3 regions of the Heyndrickxia sp. MSNUG genome follow, and region 1 is predicted to be linked to each of the others. Evidence: riboswitches for the same ligand, from Rfam matches in the RefSeq annotation. Region 1 holds a riboswitch; each other region holds the start of a gene.
What was found. A riboswitch is a leader RNA that binds a small molecule or an ion and turns the genes downstream of it on or off. The one in region 1 is predicted to bind S-adenosylmethionine.
Positions count from the first base shown of each region.

Region 1 (5,671 bases):
CAGATAGTTTCATTGTGAAATCACAGGAAGCTGACAAGCTAGGCGGAGATGTGGTCCGCTTACAGCAAGTTTATAATGGAGTGCCAGTTTGGGGAGCAACACAGGCTGCCAAAGTTGATGAAAATGGCGTACTTCAAGTATTCACAGGGACTTTAAGCAAAGAGCTAAGCAGTAAGCTAGTTAAAAAAGCCAATCAAAAATCTCAAAAGCAGGCTGTTACACTGGCAGAAGCTGATTTAGGCTTCCAGCCTGTGTATGAGCAGGATCCAACTGCTGAGCTAGTTGTCTACCCTGCTGCTGATAAAGCCGTTTATGCATACCATGTAACATTAAATTTCTTAAGCCCTGAACCAGGAAACTACCAATATTTTATCAATGCTGAAACAGGTGAAGTTATCAATAAATACAATGCGATCGACACTGCCGGAAAAACGGATCCTTCACTGACAGGCTCGAACACAGTTGGTTCTGGAGTCGGTGTTCTAGGTGATACTAAAACACTGAATACTTTACTTTCTAATGGCGCTTATTATCTACAGGACAATACTCGCGGTTCCGGTGTATTCACGTATGACGCTAAAAATCGTCAAACAACGCCTGGCTCTTTATGGGTGGATGCTGATAACAACCTTAACGCGAAATATGATGGTGCTGCCGTGGATGCACACTACTACGCAGGCAAAACATATGATTATTATAAGAATGTGTTTAACCGCAATTCCTATGACAATAAAGGAGCAGCTTTAAAATCTTCTGTACACTACAGCAGAAATTACAACAATGCTTTCTGGAATGGCGCTCAAATGGTTTATGGTGATGGAGATGGAACCACTTTCGTACCGCTTTCAGGCGGACTTGATGTCGTAGCACATGAATTGACACACGCTGTAACAGATTTCAGTTCTGATCTCGTTTACCAAAACGAATCAGGCGCATTAAATGAATCAATTTCAGATATCTTTGGTACAATCCTTGAATTCCATACAAATAACAATCCAGACTTTGAGATTGGTGAAGACATCTATACACCAAATACAGCTGGCGATGCTCTTCGTTCAATGAGCGACCCAACTAAATATGGTGATCCTGACCACTATTCTAAGCGTTATACTGGTACATCCGATAATGGCGGAGTTCATACAAACAGCGGAATCATCAACAAGGCTGCTTATCTTCTAAGTCAAGGTGGAACACATTATGGTGTGACAGTGTCTGGAGTAGGTACGGACAAGCTAGGTGCAATTTTCTACCGTGCTAACACAGTATACTTCACATCTTCAACCAACTTCAGCCAGGCAAGAGCAGGACTTGTACAGGCTGCAACAGATCTGTATGGTGCCTCTTCTGCTGAAGTAACATCAGTTAAGAAAGCATTTGATGCTGTTGGTGTAAATTAATAGAGTTTCATTTTAAGAGACTGACTCAAAAAGTTGAAAAACTTCTTTGAGTCAGTCTTTTTATTTTACTAGTATTTGATGGATGACTCGTTCGGGCAGTAATTTCTCTTTTGGGCAACCTTTTTTATCTTAGGAGCACTTACTTCCTATCAATATTCTTTATTGGTTACCTATTTTTTCATCGTGTTAGTACTTTCATGTCACCAATCGCTTTTAATGCAGCCAAAAGGGCATGTAATTTTCTTATTGAAGCCTTCTACAGAGATAAAATACTCTTGAGTGAATCCAAACAAGCGTTAAAAATCTGTAGTTTTCGCTAAAATTTGTCGAAATCCCGTAAACTGGAAATTTTCCGCGATTTTTTCCAGCCGATACATAAAAATTTTGACCAGTTTTCATCCTATTACCATTTTCAGTTCACCAATCACTCTTATTGAGCACCAGTTTTCTTCTTATCAGCATTTTCAGGGAACCAATGGCTCTTGTTTGTTACCAGTTTGGATCCAATATGAATTTTCAGAGTGTAAATAACCTTTTTTTTATCATAAAATCAGAAAAAGCACTTAAAGTTTACTAGTCCACGATACTTGCAGGTATTTACACCCGACGATCAATTTATTATTACTTAGTAATTCCAGTTTTCGCGGATTCCCCCTCCTCCCTTTACAGAATCTTAATAAATGGGAAAACCGTTATTGCACTCCTTCGCTTTAACGCTTTAATTAAATATTGACATCAGGTAATATAAGTTGTAATATTTAGAGAAATTTCACAATTAAATAAATTTATTTCTTATCGAGAGAAGCAGAGGGTTCTGGCCCTATGAAGCTTCAGCAACCATCAACTATTTGTTGAAAAGGTGCTAATTCCAGCAAGTTTTTATAACTTGGCAGATAAGGAGAATGGCTCGTATTTATCAAAGTCTTCTTCTTATAGAAGGCTTTTTTATTTTATCTAAAAGAATAACAACATCAGGAGTGAGATGAATGGTGAAAATTGAGACAAAATTAGCTCAAATTGGCAATAGAAGTGAAACTGCTACAGGTGCAGTAAATCCCCCGATTTATTTAACGACTGCGTATAGACATGAAGGAATTGGCCAGTCAAGCGGATATGACTATGTCCGAACAGGAAACCCTACTCGGGAAATTCTTGAAAAAGCAATCGCAGACCTTGAAGAAGGTGACCGCGGATTTGCCTGCAGTTCAGGCATGGCTGCTATCTGGACGATTCTTTCCCTCTTTCAGAATGGTGATGAGTGGGTCGTATCCAAGGATTTATATGGCGGAACCTATAGACTTCTGGAGCAAGGTTTCAAAAAGTGGGGATTAAATTGTACATATGCCGATATGGCGGATTTGGAAGAAGTCGCCTCAGCCATCAATCCAAAAACGAAGGCTCTATTTGTTGAGACACCGACAAATCCTCTGATGGAGCAGGCTGACATTAAGGCAATCGCAGACATCGCAAAAGCAAATGGACTGTTATTGATAGTCGATAACACATTCTATACTCCCCTCTTACAAAAACCGATTACCCTGGGAGCGGATATCGTTATCCATAGTGCCACTAAATATCTGGGAGGTCACAATGATGTATTGGCAGGATTGATCGTTGCTAAAGGCCAGGAATTATGTGATTCTCTTTTCCTTCATCATAATGGAGGCGGCGCTGTGCTCAGTCCCTTTGATTCCTGGCTGCTGATCCGCGGGATGAAGACTTTGTCATTAAGGATGGAGCGTCATGAACGAAATGCAATTCAACTGGTGGATTATTTAAAAGAACATGATGCCGTCACTGATGTCCTTTACCCTGGCAGAGGCGGGATGATTTCTTTCAGAGTGAAATCCCCTTCAATGGTTAATCCGTTTTTACAGAGCTTATCAACCATCACCTTTGCAGAAAGTCTTGGAGGTGTTGAAAGCTTTATCACCTACCCGGCTACACAGACACATGCAGACATCCCAGCTGATATCCGTGAAAAAATTGGAGTTTGCGATCGTCTGCTTCGCTTCTCGGTGGGGATTGAGAATGCTGATGATTTACTGGCTGATTTAGAAAATGCTTTTAAAAGAGCTGAACTGGAGGCAAAAGTATGACCGACTGTTACACCTTTGAGACAAGACTCCTTCATAATAAGCATAAAGTAGACCCAGTTACCGGAGGAGTCAGCGTGCCGATCCAGCATGCCTCCACCTTTCACCAGCATTCTGTAGACCATTTCGGAAAGTACGATTACAGCAGGAGTCTAAATCCCACCAGGGAAGCACTTGAAGAAATCATTGCCGAACTCGAAGGCGGAACTCGAGGCTTTGCCTTTTCTTCTGGTATGGCAGCCATATCGACGGCCTTTCTTCTATTCTCAAAGGGCGACCATATTGTCGTGACGGAGGATGTATATGGCGGATCTTATCGGATGGTGACACAGGTACTCAATCGTTTTGGCATTGAACATACTTTTGTCGATATGACAGATCTTGATGCAGTCAAAAAGGCGATCAAGCCAAATACTAGATTACTATATGTAGAAACTCCTTCTAATCCTTTGCTGAAGGTAACTGACATTCAGGGAATTAGCAAGTTAGCTAAGTTGCATGGAGCATATACGTTTGTCGACAATACCTTCATGACTCCCTATTTACAAAGACCATTGGAGCTTGGAGCGGACCTTGTCCTCCACAGCGCGACGAAATTTTTATCAGGACACAGTGATACCGTGGCCGGTCTTGCTGTTGTTAAAAATGAAGATCTCGGACATAAGCTTTATTCCCTGCAAAACTCGTTTGGAGCAATCCTCGGAGTCCAGGATGCCTGGCTGGTAATGAGAGGCATCAAAACATTATCAGTAAGGATGAACCAGTCACAAGACAGTGCGGTTAAGATCGCTCATTTCCTGAAGAATGAACCTTCTATCAAAAACGTCTATTATCCTGGTCTATCTGAGCATCCGCAGTATCATGTACAACGCGGTCAGGCTGAAGGCCCAGGTGCAGTGCTCTCTTTAGAGCTTGAAAACGCGGAGAAATTAAAAAGGTTCATAGAAAATTTAAACCTGCCAGTATTTGCGGTCAGCCTTGGAGCAGTGGAATCGATCATCTCCTACCCCGCAAAAATGTCTCATGCAGCCATGCCGGAGGACGAACGGAAAAAACGAGGAATCAGCGACGGCCTGCTGCGGTTATCGGTTGGACTTGAAAATGTGGATGACTTGATCAAGGACTTCGAGCAGGCTTTATTATCAGCAAATAAACACTCAGCTTACAAGGAGGGAATCCGATGAGTTTCCTGAAAATATTGGAAAATGAAATTTTAATAGCGGATGGAGCAATTGGCACCCTTCTCTATTCTTACGGTGCAGGTACCTGTATTGAAGAATTGAATGTTTCTCATCCCGAAGACATTATGCGAATCCATAAGGCTTACATGGATGCAGGTGCAAATCTGATTCAGACAAATACGTACGCAGCAAATTATATAAAACTTGAAAGATATGGACTCGAGGATCAAGTTAAAGAAATCAACAGTGCAGCTGTCAAGCTCGCCCGCCAGGCAGCGGACAAAAAAGCGTATGTTTTGGGTACAATTGGCGGTAACCGGGGTATAAGGCCGTCTGCCATTCCAATTGAGGAAATCAAACGAAGCTTCAGAGAGCAGCTTTATTGTCTGCTTCTCGAGGGCGTTGACGGGATTCTGCTTGAAACCTTTTACGATATGGAAGAAATCGAAACGGTGCTCGCGATTGCCCGCAAAGAAACAGACCTTCCGATCATCGCGCAGGTTTCACTACAGGAAATTGGCATCATGCAGGATCAGACTCCTCTTCAGGAAGTTTTTAATACATTAGAGGACAAGGGTGCAGACATTGTTGGCCTGAACTGCAGGCTCGGCCCTCATCATATGATTGCCAGCCTTGAGCAAGTAGAGCTGCCAAAGAAGGCATATCTTTCTGCTTATCCTAACGCCGGCCTGCCAGCCTATACAGACGGCCAATTCCATTATGAGGGGAACCCTGAATATTTCCGCAAGTCAGCCCATAGCTTCCGCGAACAAGGTGTTCGCCTAATCGGCGGCTGCTGCGGTACGACACCTGAACATATCAGGGCTATTTCAGAGGAGTTAAAAGGTTTGAAGCCACTTGCAGATAAGAGAGTCATAGTAAAAACAGCCAGGGTTGAAGTTAAATCAGCTGAAATAATAAGAGCCACTCCCCCACTTCATCAAATAGTGAAGGAACGGCCCTCTGTGATAGTCGAGCTTGATTCACCACGCAAACT
Region 1 covers NZ_CP150978.1:2,442,434-2,448,104, reverse strand. Annotated here, with positions in the region: gene AABM38_RS12170 (M4 family metallopeptidase) at 1-1,397, shown strand, start outside; SAM riboswitch class I at 2,187-2,297, shown strand; gene AABM38_RS12165 (methionine biosynthesis PLP-dependent protein) at 2,384-3,496, shown strand; gene metC (cystathionine beta-lyase) at 3,493-4,677, shown strand; gene AABM38_RS12155 (bifunctional homocysteine S-methyltransferase/methylenetetrahydrofolate reductase) at 4,674-5,671, shown strand, end outside.

Region 2 (5,671 bases), 1.5 Mb from region 1:
CTTAATTATTTTCGTAACAATGGTGTTGACCATTACAGAACCGGGAAAAGATTTTCTGATGTTATTCTTTGAGACAGTATCCGCCTTTGCAACAGTTGGCCTCTCAATGGGGCTGACTCCCGAACTGTCACCACTCGGGAAAATATTGATTACATTTACGATGTTCGCGGGCCGGATTGGACCGATGACACTTGCTTTTGCAGTAGCGAAAAAAAGAAAAGAAGATCATTACCGTTATCCTGCTGGAAAAGTGATGATTGGGTAGGAGGATATTTTTATGGCAAAGCAATATGCAGTAATTGGGATGGGACGCTTTGGTTCAAGTGTAGCGACTTCCCTGTACAATGAAGGAAACGAAGTACTGGCCATTGATAAAAAAGAGCAATATATCGAAGAATATAAAGAGCATGTCACCCATGCGGTGATCGGCGATTCAACAGATGAACAAACTCTCAAAGCTGTTGGAATCAGAAACTTTGATACCGTCATTGTGGCGATAGGCGACGATATCCAGGCGAGTATTCTGACAGTCCTTATCCTAAAAGAAATGGGAGTAGCCAATGTCGTTGCAAAAGCCCTTAACAAGCACCATGCACAGGTGTTGTTCAAGGTCGGTGCGGACAAAGTCATTTTCCCTGAAAGAGATATGGGGGAAAGGGTAGCCCATCAGCTGATGGCATCTCCAAATGTGCTGAATTTCATCGAGCTTTCAGATGATTACAGTATTGAAGAAATCAAGCTCCCGATGAGCATGGCAGGAAAGAACCTCATTGAAATCAACCTGCGTGCAAAATACAATATCACGGTTATTGGAGTTAAAACCGGTCCTAAGGTAGACATTTCACCGGATCCCGAGAAAACGTTAAGAGCAGAGGACATTCTCATTGTCCTTGGGGAAAATGGTGATTTAAACAAGTTTTCAAAAGTAAAATAAGACATGAGGCAGGGTGCTGTGAGCAGCCTGCTTTTTTATGTAAAAATTTTCTAACCTATCTCTGGTGATAATTTTCCATGCATGTATGGCTATTAATCTATATAATTATTTAATAAGGGTAACGAAATAATTTTCAGCCATGGCTGATATTACGAATAGAAAAGGTGAGAGTGATTGAAACAGGCGGATATATTTTTAGCGTTTTTTCGGGTAGGAATTCTTGGCTACGGAGGAGGACCATCCTCGATCCCACTTGTACATAAGGAAGTAGTAGAAAAATATAAATGGATGGACTCTGATGAATTCAGCGATATTCTTGCATTAGCAAATGCCCTGCCGGGACCAATCGCTACAAAGTTGGCTGGATATATCGGCTTCCGTGAAGCAGGCGTCTTGGGAATGTTTAATGCCCTGGCAGCGACAATTATTCCAACCATTATTTTAATGGTTCTTCTTTTGACCGGCCTGAATGCCTATAAGGATGAATCATGGGTAAGCGGCATGACTCAGGCTGTTGTGCCGGTAGTTGCTGTCATGCTTGCTGTTCTGACATGGGATTTTATAAAAAAATCCGGTGCATCCAAGCTCGGTTGGAAATGGACAGTGGTGGCGCTGGCTGGAAGTTTGCTGCTTATGCAATTCTTGCACGTACACCCAGGAATTTTAATCTTTGTTTTATTGATTGGTGCCTTGCTTAAGAAGGATGCTTCGCCTTCCGAAAATGAAAAAGTGGGAGGAGAGCAGCGATGATTTATTTTAAAATTTTTTGGGCATTTTTTATTCCGGGTATTTTAGGATACGGTGGAGGTCCTGCTTCAATTCCTTTGATTGAAAATGAAGTAGTTGACCGCTACGATTGGATGACGGTTAATGAATTTAGTGAAGTGCTCGCGATGGGTAATGCTCTGCCAGGACCCATCGCAACGAAAATGGCCGGCTATATTGGCTATTCGGAGGGTGGAATCCTCGGTGTGGTTGTCGGAGTATTTGCTTCAGTAGCTCCCTCCTTGATCTTGATGATCGGCTTACTCGGACTGCTGATGAAATTTAAAGATTCTCAGAGAGTCAAGCGACTTACACTCGTCGTTCGTCCAGTCATTGCCGTTTTGCTTGGGGTCATGACATATGATTTCTTTTTCTCCTCCTATGAAGGAGTCGGAGTGCTGCAGACAATACTAATCGGCGGCCTGAGCTTTTTGCTTATGGAAAAAATGAAAGTGCACCCTGCCTATGTCATAGCTGGTGCGCTCGTTTATGGAGCCCTTGTTTTATCATAAACAAGGGTTTTTTTGTTTTGTTAGCTTCACGATATTAAATTGGAATGATGAGAATTCAAACGTCAATTTTCAATTTTGAATACGATGAAAAAACTTCACCAAAAATATTTGGAAAAATTTTCACCTTACTCCTGCAACGATGAAAGCGATGTCATAAATTTGTTCATCAAAATATTATATTGACAAACAAATCAGAAGGTTTTATGATTTCAATTATCCAATTAAATAAGTTACTTATCAAGAGTGACCGAGGGATTAGGCCCTATGACGTCCGGCAACCTCCTTTTAGGAACGGTGCCACTTCCTGCAGAATGATTTCATTCTGAGAGATAAGTCGTATAGATATTTACGATGCCTCTTTCTGTGAATGAAAGAGGCATTTTTTCGTTTAATTCTATCCAATTGATTATTTTAAACAGTTCGGTGGCTAAACCGGGAAGCGCAGACTGCTGCGGGACTAGAAAACGGAAATATGATATTGGTATACCAATAAAGCCTCTTGGTTAACTGGAAGTCGAAATAGATTCCAGAACAGAAGAACGTTTTGATAGGGGGACAAAGCATGATAGAAGTTAAAAAATTGGTCAAGGTGTATGAAACGAAAAGTGGAACTGTAACAGGTGTTGACCATGTTTCTTTAAGGGTAAATAGGGGTGAAATTTATGGAATCGTTGGCTACAGCGGAGCAGGAAAGAGTTCCTTGCTTAGATGCTTGAATCTCCTTGAAAAGCCGACGTCGGGTGAAGTGATTATCGACGACGTGGAGCTTACTTCATTAAATAAAAGTGACCTGCGCAAAGCTCGATTGAAAATCGGCATGATTTTTCAGCATTTTCACCTGGTCAGTGCCAAAACCGTAAGTGAAAATATCGCTTTCGCATTAAAAGCAGCTGGGAACCAAAAAGGGGAAATTGATAAAAGAGTAGTCGAGCTTTTAGATATGGTGGGGCTTTCTGATAAAAAAGATGTGTATCCTGCACAATTGTCGGGTGGGCAAAAACAGCGGGTGGGCATTGCCAGGGCTCTTGCGAATAACCCTTCAGTCCTGTTGTGTGATGAGGCTACTTCAGCATTGGACCCAAGCACAACTAGATCGATTTTAGCATTGTTAAAAAAGATAAATATTGAATTAGGAATCACAATCGTTCTAATCACTCACGAAATGGAAGTAGTCAAGACGATTTGTGACAGGATGGCTGTTATGCAGGATGGGAAAATCATTGAGGAAGGAAATGTGTATGATGTGTTTGCCAACCCGCAGCAGCCGTTGACAAAGGATTTTGTCAACTCGATCCTTCAGTTTGATCTCCCGGAGAGACTGCTTGAGGAGCGTCAGGGAAAGATCATTAAAATTTACTTCCAGGGTGCGATTGCTGAGCAATCAGTCATTTCTGATGTGTTCCAAAAATTCAAAGTAAGAGGAAATATCCTTCATGGAAAGATTGAATACATACAGGAGATCCCGCTTGGAATTTTTATCATGGAGATAACAGGTGACCACAATGAGCTTGATCGTGCTATTGAGTATATTGCGTCAAGAACAAGAAATCTGGAGGTGATTCATGATGCTGCCTGAGAGTCTGATTTCCCTGCTGCCGGAATTGAACAAAGCATTCTTTGAAACAATTTATATGGTCGGAATATCAATCGTTGTAGCAATCGTCATCGGACTGCCAACGGGGGTGCTGTTATTTGTCACAGACAAGGGCTTATTCCTTGAAAATCAAATCTTTAAAAATATCGCAGGTTTCATTGTAAATATGATTCGTTCAGTCCCATTTATCATCCTCCTGATAGCCCTGCTGCCATTGGCAAACCTTATTGCCGGCACGACTATTGGGCCAACAGCAGCTTCGGTTTCGTTGTCGGTCGCTGCAATTCCATTCTTTGCAAGAATAGTAGAGCAGAGCTTCCGGGAAATCGATAAAGGAGTAATCGAAGCGGCAGTTGCAACAGGTGCAACCCCATGGATGATTATAAAGGATGTCCTCATTCCAGAAGCCCGTCCTGGAATTGTCCAGGGAGTGACCATTACGATCATCAGTCTTGTTGCTTACTCAGCGATGGCCGGGATTGTTGGAGGCGGCGGAGTTGGCGACCTTGCGATTCGTTTTGGCTATTATCGTTATGACAATACCATCATGATTACTACGGTTATTATTCTAATTTGCCTGGTCCAGCTCATTCAGTTCGGCGGGGACAGAATTGCAAGATTAGTAGATAAAAGATAAAAAAATTGGGGGTTATTTTAATGAAAAAGCTTGTGTATTCACTCATTTTATTATTATCAATCGGATTGCTTGCAGCATGCGGCAGCGATTCAGCTTCAAATGGAGATGCGAAGGAAGACAAGAAGGAAGTCACATTTGGAGCGACTTCCGGTCCTTACAGTGACATGGTTTCCAAGGCAATCAAACCATTGCTTGAGAAAAAAGGATACAAAGTGAAAGTTGTGGAATTCAGCGATTACATCCAGCCTAACTTAGCTTTATCTAAAGGGGACCTGGATGCGAATCTCTTCCAGCACAAAGTGTATATGGAGAATTTTGCAAAAGAGCATGATCTTGAATTATCAGAAGTTATTGTTGTCCCAACGGCTCCAATGGGAATCTATTCAAAGAAATTCAACTCACTTGATGAAGTAGCCGAAGGTTCTGCCATCGCTATTCCCAATGATCCAACGAATGCAGCCCGCGCATTCTTGATTCTTGAAGACGCAGGTTTGATTACCCTTGACCCGAACGCTGATCCACTGACTGTTTCCGAAAAGGATGTAAAAGATAACGTCAAGAACCTGCAGTTCAAGCCAATTGAAGCAGCACAGCTGCCAAGAGCAGTAGAGAGTGTAGATCTTTCAGCCGTTCCAGGAAACTTTGCACTGGCAGCAAAAATGAACCTGCTTGATGCCCTCCAGCTTGAAAAAATGCCTGACCAGTACCGCAATCGTGTTGTCATTAATACAAAAGACGAGAATGCACAATTTGCGAAAGATATTAAAGAAGTAGTAGAATCAGCAGAATTTGAAAAAGTAATTGATGAAGAGTTTAAAGGCTTTGGTAAGCCTGAGTGGATGGAATAGGCTTGTACTTAGCAGTTAGGTTTATTTTCGTCGCAATATATCTTTTATAATAGTCATTACCAAGTCCCCTGAGACCTGATGAATATTCAGAGTTTCATGGGACTTATTCATTTTTATGGCGCTCTCCCCTATAAATTGGTTAATATATTAACAGAGATTTCTTTTTGTTATGCTAACGGAAAAAACATAAATGGTTACAGAGGGAGAATTATGAATACACAAGATAAGAGATCAAGACACTTGGCAGCTATATCGCTGGCAATTATGGGAGTAGGTTTCCTCGCAACGATTCCGTTTCAGGAATCATTCATTGGAAAACTATTAATGGGCGGATTTGAAGCTGGCCTTGTAGGCGGACTTGCTGACTGGTTCGCCGTTACT
Region 2 covers NZ_CP150978.1:3,956,940-3,962,610, reverse strand. Annotated here, with positions in the region: gene AABM38_RS19895 (TrkH family potassium uptake protein) at 1-265, shown strand, start outside; gene AABM38_RS19890 (potassium channel family protein) at 278-934, shown strand; gene AABM38_RS19885 (chromate transporter) at 1,109-1,684, shown strand; gene AABM38_RS19880 (chromate transporter) at 1,681-2,211, shown strand; SAM riboswitch class I at 2,443-2,547, shown strand; gene AABM38_RS19875 (methionine ABC transporter ATP-binding protein) at 2,774-3,787, shown strand; gene AABM38_RS19870 (methionine ABC transporter permease) at 3,777-4,442, shown strand; gene AABM38_RS19865 (MetQ/NlpA family ABC transporter substrate-binding protein) at 4,463-5,290, shown strand; gene AABM38_RS19860 (DUF445 domain-containing protein) at 5,501-5,671, shown strand, end outside.
Region 2: it holds a riboswitch for S-adenosylmethionine, as region 1 does, so the genes downstream of both, AABM38_RS19875 (methionine ABC transporter ATP-binding protein) here and AABM38_RS12165 (methionine biosynthesis PLP-dependent protein) in region 1, are expected to answer to the same signal.

Region 3 (5,671 bases), 1.3 Mb from region 1:
GCACCCTCACCAGAAAGAACAACCGTAACATGCTTCCTTGCTTCACGGGCAACAAAGTATAAAGGTATAGCTGCCGGATCGGCTAGCGGGTCATCCATATGCCACATGATTTTTGGAAGTTCATCCATGTATTCCTGCGGGCTGATCACATAGCTGATATTTTCAACACCTAGTTTGTCAGCCGTTTCTTTTGCAACATCAATTTCGCTGAATCCGTTTTGTTCAAATCCAACCGAGAATGTCTTGATTGCAGGGTGATACTGCTTGGCAATCGAAGCGATGATCGAAGAGTCAATTCCGCCTGAAAGGAATGAACCAACCGGAACATCACTGCGCATATGCATCTTCACTGATTCGAATAACACATCTCTGATTTCATTCGTGAATTCATCTTCAGTTTTATGGATTGGCGAAAAGCTTGCCTTCCAGTAGCGCTTGATCTCCATTGGAGAACCAATTTTCTTCGTAAAATAATGGCCTGGCTCAAGCTTGTAAATGCCTTCTGACATTGTATTCGGTTCTGGAACGAACTGATAGGTCAAATAATGCTGCAATGCTTTGTAATCAAGGACATCATTCTCTAATGCAAGAAGGATGCTCTTCTTTTCCGAGCCAAAATATGTGCGATCTCCATCTTCAAAATAGAAGAATGGCTTAATCCCAAAGTGATCGCGTGCTCCAAAAAGGATTTGTTCCTGTTTATCCCAGATGACAAAACCGAACATTCCGCGAAGCTTATCAACAGCATGCTCTTTATAATGGCTGTAGAGAGCAATGATGACTTCAGTATCAGAGTGAGTCTCGAACTTAAGTCCCTCTTCAATTAATTCCTCGCGAAGCTCAAGATAGTTGTAAATCTCGCCATTGAAAATGATCCAATATCTTTCATTTTCATAAGTTAATGGCTGGTGTCCCGCTTCAATGTCAATAATGCTCAGACGGCGGAAGCCAAATTGGATATGCTCATCATAATAATACCCATCATCGTCCGGTCCACGGTGGGTAATGATATCATTCATATTTTTAAACAGCTGCTTTTGTTCGCTGCTGAATTCTTGTGCCTTTTCATGTACACAACCGATAAAGCCACACATTATGTACTTCACCTTCTCCATTTCAGAAAAAATTTATTGTTGAGTCGTTAAACCTTCTAAAAACATACCATCTAATACTACCATTAAACACAAAAAATTTGCAGTAAAATCTCAGGGAAAATTAAGGGAATACTTTATTTTACACCTTTTGGTCTAGATGCAAACCAGAATCTCCATTCTTGCGGGTATTTTGGTCCTGTCTGCCTTTTCAATCCCTCTTAATAAGACGGAAAATAGGAAAGGGAGTTACATATATTTATGCAACTCCCTTTCCTATTTTATTAAGCTTGTGCTTGTGTGCGTAATGCTTCTGCCTTGTCAGTGCGCTCCCAAGGAAGATCAACATCCGTACGGCCAAAGTGTCCGTAAGCTGCTGTCTGCTTGTAGATTGGCTTGCGAAGGTCAAGCATGTTGATGATGCCAGCTGGACGAAGGTCAAAGTTGTTGTTAACAACATCGATTAATACATCTTCGCTTACTTTGCCTGTTCCGAAAGTATCGATAGAGATAGATACTGGACGAGCAACACCAATCGCGTATGCAAGCTGAACTTCAACTTTTTCAGCAAGACCTGCAGCTACGATGTTTTTCGCAACGTAACGTGCAGCGTATGCAGCTGAACGGTCAACTTTTGTAGGATCCTTACCAGAGAATGCACCGCCGCCGTGGCGAGCATATCCGCCGTAAGTATCCACGATGATTTTACGGCCAGTCAGGCCTGCATCACCTTGTGGTCCGCCTATTACGAAACGGCCAGTTGGGTTGATGAAGTATTTAGTGTTTTCGTCGATCAATTCTGCTGGTACAACAGGATTGATGACATGTTCTTTAAGGTTGCGCTGGATTTGCTCCAGGGAAACTTCTGGGTGGTGCTGAGTTGAAATAACGATTGTGTCGATGCGGACAGGCTTGTCGTTCTCATCGTATTCAACCGTTACTTGAGTTTTTCCATCCGGACGAAGGTATGGAAGGATTTCTTCCTTACGCACTAAAGTCAGGCGGCGTGAAATCTTGTGTGCCAATGAAATCGGAAGAGGCATAAGCTCTTTTGTTTCATTGCAAGCAAAACCGAACATTAAGCCCTGATCTCCTGCACCGATTGCTTCGATTTCCTCGTCAGACATGTTTCCTTCACGAGCTTCAAGAGCCTGGTCAACACCCATTGCGATATCAGCAGACTGCTCGTCAATAGAAGTCAATACTGCGCAAGTTTCAGAGTCAAAACCATACTTCGCGCGAGTATAACCAATTTCCTTAACCGTTTCACGAACGATTTTTGGAATATCTACGTATGTAGATGTTGTGATTTCCCCTGCAACTAGTACAAGGCCAGTAGTAACTGATGTTTCAGCAGCAACACGAGCATTAGCGTCCTTAGCAAGGATCGCATCCAAAATTGCGTCAGAGATCTGATCACAAATTTTATCCGGATGGCCTTCTGTTACTGACTCAGAAGTGAACAAACGACGTTTTGTTGACATCTGATTTCCTCCCTCATTTATAAAAAATTGATCGAGACTGTCCCAATACAGACCTCGGTGTGATACGGTACTCATTCCCTATGTAGTATGAAATAAACGCTGAGTTTTTATTAGAAAAATTTGTTTAAACCTCATGCTGAGTTCACTTTTCCTAATCCTACCCATGGGAGCAATGACACCAAAGAAGGCAGATCGACTGCTATCGCTAAAAGACAAGCAGACAGAATACAGAAAAAAACAATATAAAAAACCTCTCCAAATCATGAGGAAAGGTTTTTGCTTTAATCCGCGCCTTTCGCTCTTATCGTTCAAGGGCATTTCCCTTGCGTCAGGTTAGCACCTTTGCCCGAAAAAAACATACCTTTTCAAGGCTGTTATTTCTCGTTTGCAGGTTGCTGGGTTTCATTGGGCCTGTCCCTCCACCAGCTCGGGATAAGAGAGTATCCGTTCAAATCAAAATCATAACGAACCTATAATTACATGTCAATCCTTTTCTTCAGAAAATGTCGATTCATGCAGAAACTTTCACACTTTAAAGCACCCGGGGTCAGACCCCCAACACGTTAATGCGTTAATCCCCTGGGGGTCTGACCCCCAGTGCGTTGGTGTGTTAAAATCCTGGTGTGGAGTTTTACTTGGCTCTTGCTCCGGCCTTCTTCTATATATATGTACATTTTTGTAAAAGAGGGAATTTTTTCGAGCATTAGTATAGATTAATTAGAGCAATGTGCTATACTAATAGCGAGATGTAAACACTTTCAATATATCAATCTTTAAAAAAGGAAGGTATTCTCGGATGAATGTTGTAGGAATTTCCAATGAACTTTCAGCTTTATTAAAAGGAAGCAATATACAGGTACAGCTATCTGTTCCGCAGCTGGTTGAAAAAGTCTTGAATCGCAATGAAGGTCTGTTGACCTCAACAGGTGCAGTGAGAGCCACTACTGGAAAGTATACTGGCCGCTCCCCTAAGGATAAATTTATTGTAGAAGAGGAATCGGTTAAGGACAAAATTGACTGGGGCTCTGTCAACCAGCCAATTTCTGAGGAATCCTTTACGAAACTTTATAATAAAGTTTTGAATTTCCTGAAAGAAAAAGAAGAAGTCTTTGTATTTAAAGGCTTCGCAGGTGCAGACAAAAAATACCGCCTTCCAATACAGGTCATTAATGAGTATGCGTGGCACAACTTATTTGCCCATCAATTATTCATTCGTCCGGATGCAGAGGAGCTGCTTAGCCATGAAGCAGGCTTTACTGTTATTTCTGCGCCTACCTTCAAGGCTGATCCAAAGGAAGATGGGACAAACTCAGAAACATTTATCATCGTTTCATTCGAGAAGCGCGTCGTTCTGATTGGCGGTACAGAATATGCAGGTGAAATGAAGAAGTCTATTTTCTCTGTCATGAATTATCTTCTTCCTGAAAACGGCATCCTATCCATGCATTGCTCTGCTAACGTAGGGCGTGAAGGTGATGTTGCCTTGTTCTTTGGATTATCCGGAACAGGAAAAACTACATTGTCCGCTGATACGAACCGCCGTTTGATCGGTGATGATGAGCACGGCTGGTCGGCAAACGGTGTTTTCAATGTTGAAGGCGGCTGCTATGCAAAGTGCATCAATCTTTCTAAGGAAAAAGAGCCGCAGATTTATGACGCAATCCGCTTCGGTTCTGTACTTGAAAATGTTGTTGTTAACAGTGAAACGCGCGTAGCTGACTATGATGACAGCTCACTGACGGAGAATACTCGCGCAGCATATCCAATCCAGGCAATTGATAATATCGTTGAACCAAGTATTGCCGGTCATCCGAATACGATTGTATTCTTGACTGCCGATGCCTTTGGAGTGCTGCCTCCAATTGCAAGGCTTACGAAGGAGCAAGCCATGTACCACTTCTTGAGTGGCTATACATCCAAGCTTGCAGGAACTGAACGCGGCATCACGTCACCACAGGCAACATTCTCTACCTGCTTCGGTTCTCCTTTCTTGCCGCTTGCTGCGACACGCTATGCAGAGATGCTTGGCGAAAAAATCGATGAGCATAACGCGAAGGTATTCCTCGTTAACACAGGATGGACTGGTGGAGAGTATGGAACAGGGAGCCGGATGAAGCTTGCCTTCACACGTGCAATGGTTCAGGCTGCTCTTGAAGGCGAATTGAACAATGTTGAAACAGTGAAGGACGAAATTTTTGGTCTGGACATTCCTCTTCACGTCCCGGGTGTTCCTGACGATGTACTTCAGCCAGTAAAAACATGGAGTGACGAGGAAGCTTATTATGCAAAAGCAAACGAGCTTGCGCAGAAGTTCCGTGCCAACTTCAAGAAGTTCTCAAACGTGCCGTCCGAAATTGAAGAAAAAGGCGGACCAACTGCATAAACTGTACAACTAAAGGCCATTTCCAATTATGGAAAAGGCCTTTTTTTTGTTGATATATCAGGAGAAAGTTAAACAGTTCTCTTTATTAATGCTTCCCTGTCTACATTTTGCGGAGGTTGTTCCAACCACCTGTTTTCAATCATCAATTTTACGCCATCATTTGCATAATGAAGAATTTCAGTTACTAGTCTTGTGTAATGCCCACCTAAATCCTTTCTAAGACTAGCTCCTATACCTGTTCCGTAACCAGTAACGCTAATAGCAACAAGGCTAGTAGTATGGAACATCATTAGCTTATCTGAAAAGGGTGCGACAATAGATTGTGAAATTGCTGAATCCCATGTGCTTGGGAGCGGCACTCCATCCTCAATTAATATTTCTCTAAATATAGTTTCATGCTTTGCTGCTATTTCAGAACCTCTTTCCATATATCCCCTTACTTCTGATGATTGCGCAGTCTGGGCAAATCCGGCTAAAAATGTCCTGCCAATTGAATTCGTTTCCGTATTTTTAGATATATGGGCAAGTTCCACCGCAGTTAAAGGGCGATGTTTACCTAGTAATCCTGATAAAAATGAGTCATTCTGCAGATATTCAGCTTTTTCCATTGGAGGAATAGTCGGGGAGCGGACAAAGGCCCCCTTTTCAAGAAGCAGGTTACAAGCATCATTATGAAGTTTCATAAACATCTCGGAAGTTTTCGCAAATAAGAC
Region 3 covers NZ_CP150978.1:3,727,795-3,733,465, forward strand. Annotated here, with positions in the region: partial or broken gene asnB (asparagine synthase (glutamine-hydrolyzing)) at 1-1,094, opposite strand, end outside; gene metK (methionine adenosyltransferase) at 1,376-2,575, opposite strand; SAM riboswitch class I at 2,874-3,014, opposite strand; gene pckA (phosphoenolpyruvate carboxykinase (ATP)) at 3,372-4,958, shown strand; gene AABM38_RS18755 (DUF3231 family protein) at 5,027-5,671, opposite strand, start outside.
Region 3: it holds a riboswitch for S-adenosylmethionine, as region 1 does, so the genes downstream of both, metK (methionine adenosyltransferase) here and AABM38_RS12165 (methionine biosynthesis PLP-dependent protein) in region 1, are expected to answer to the same signal.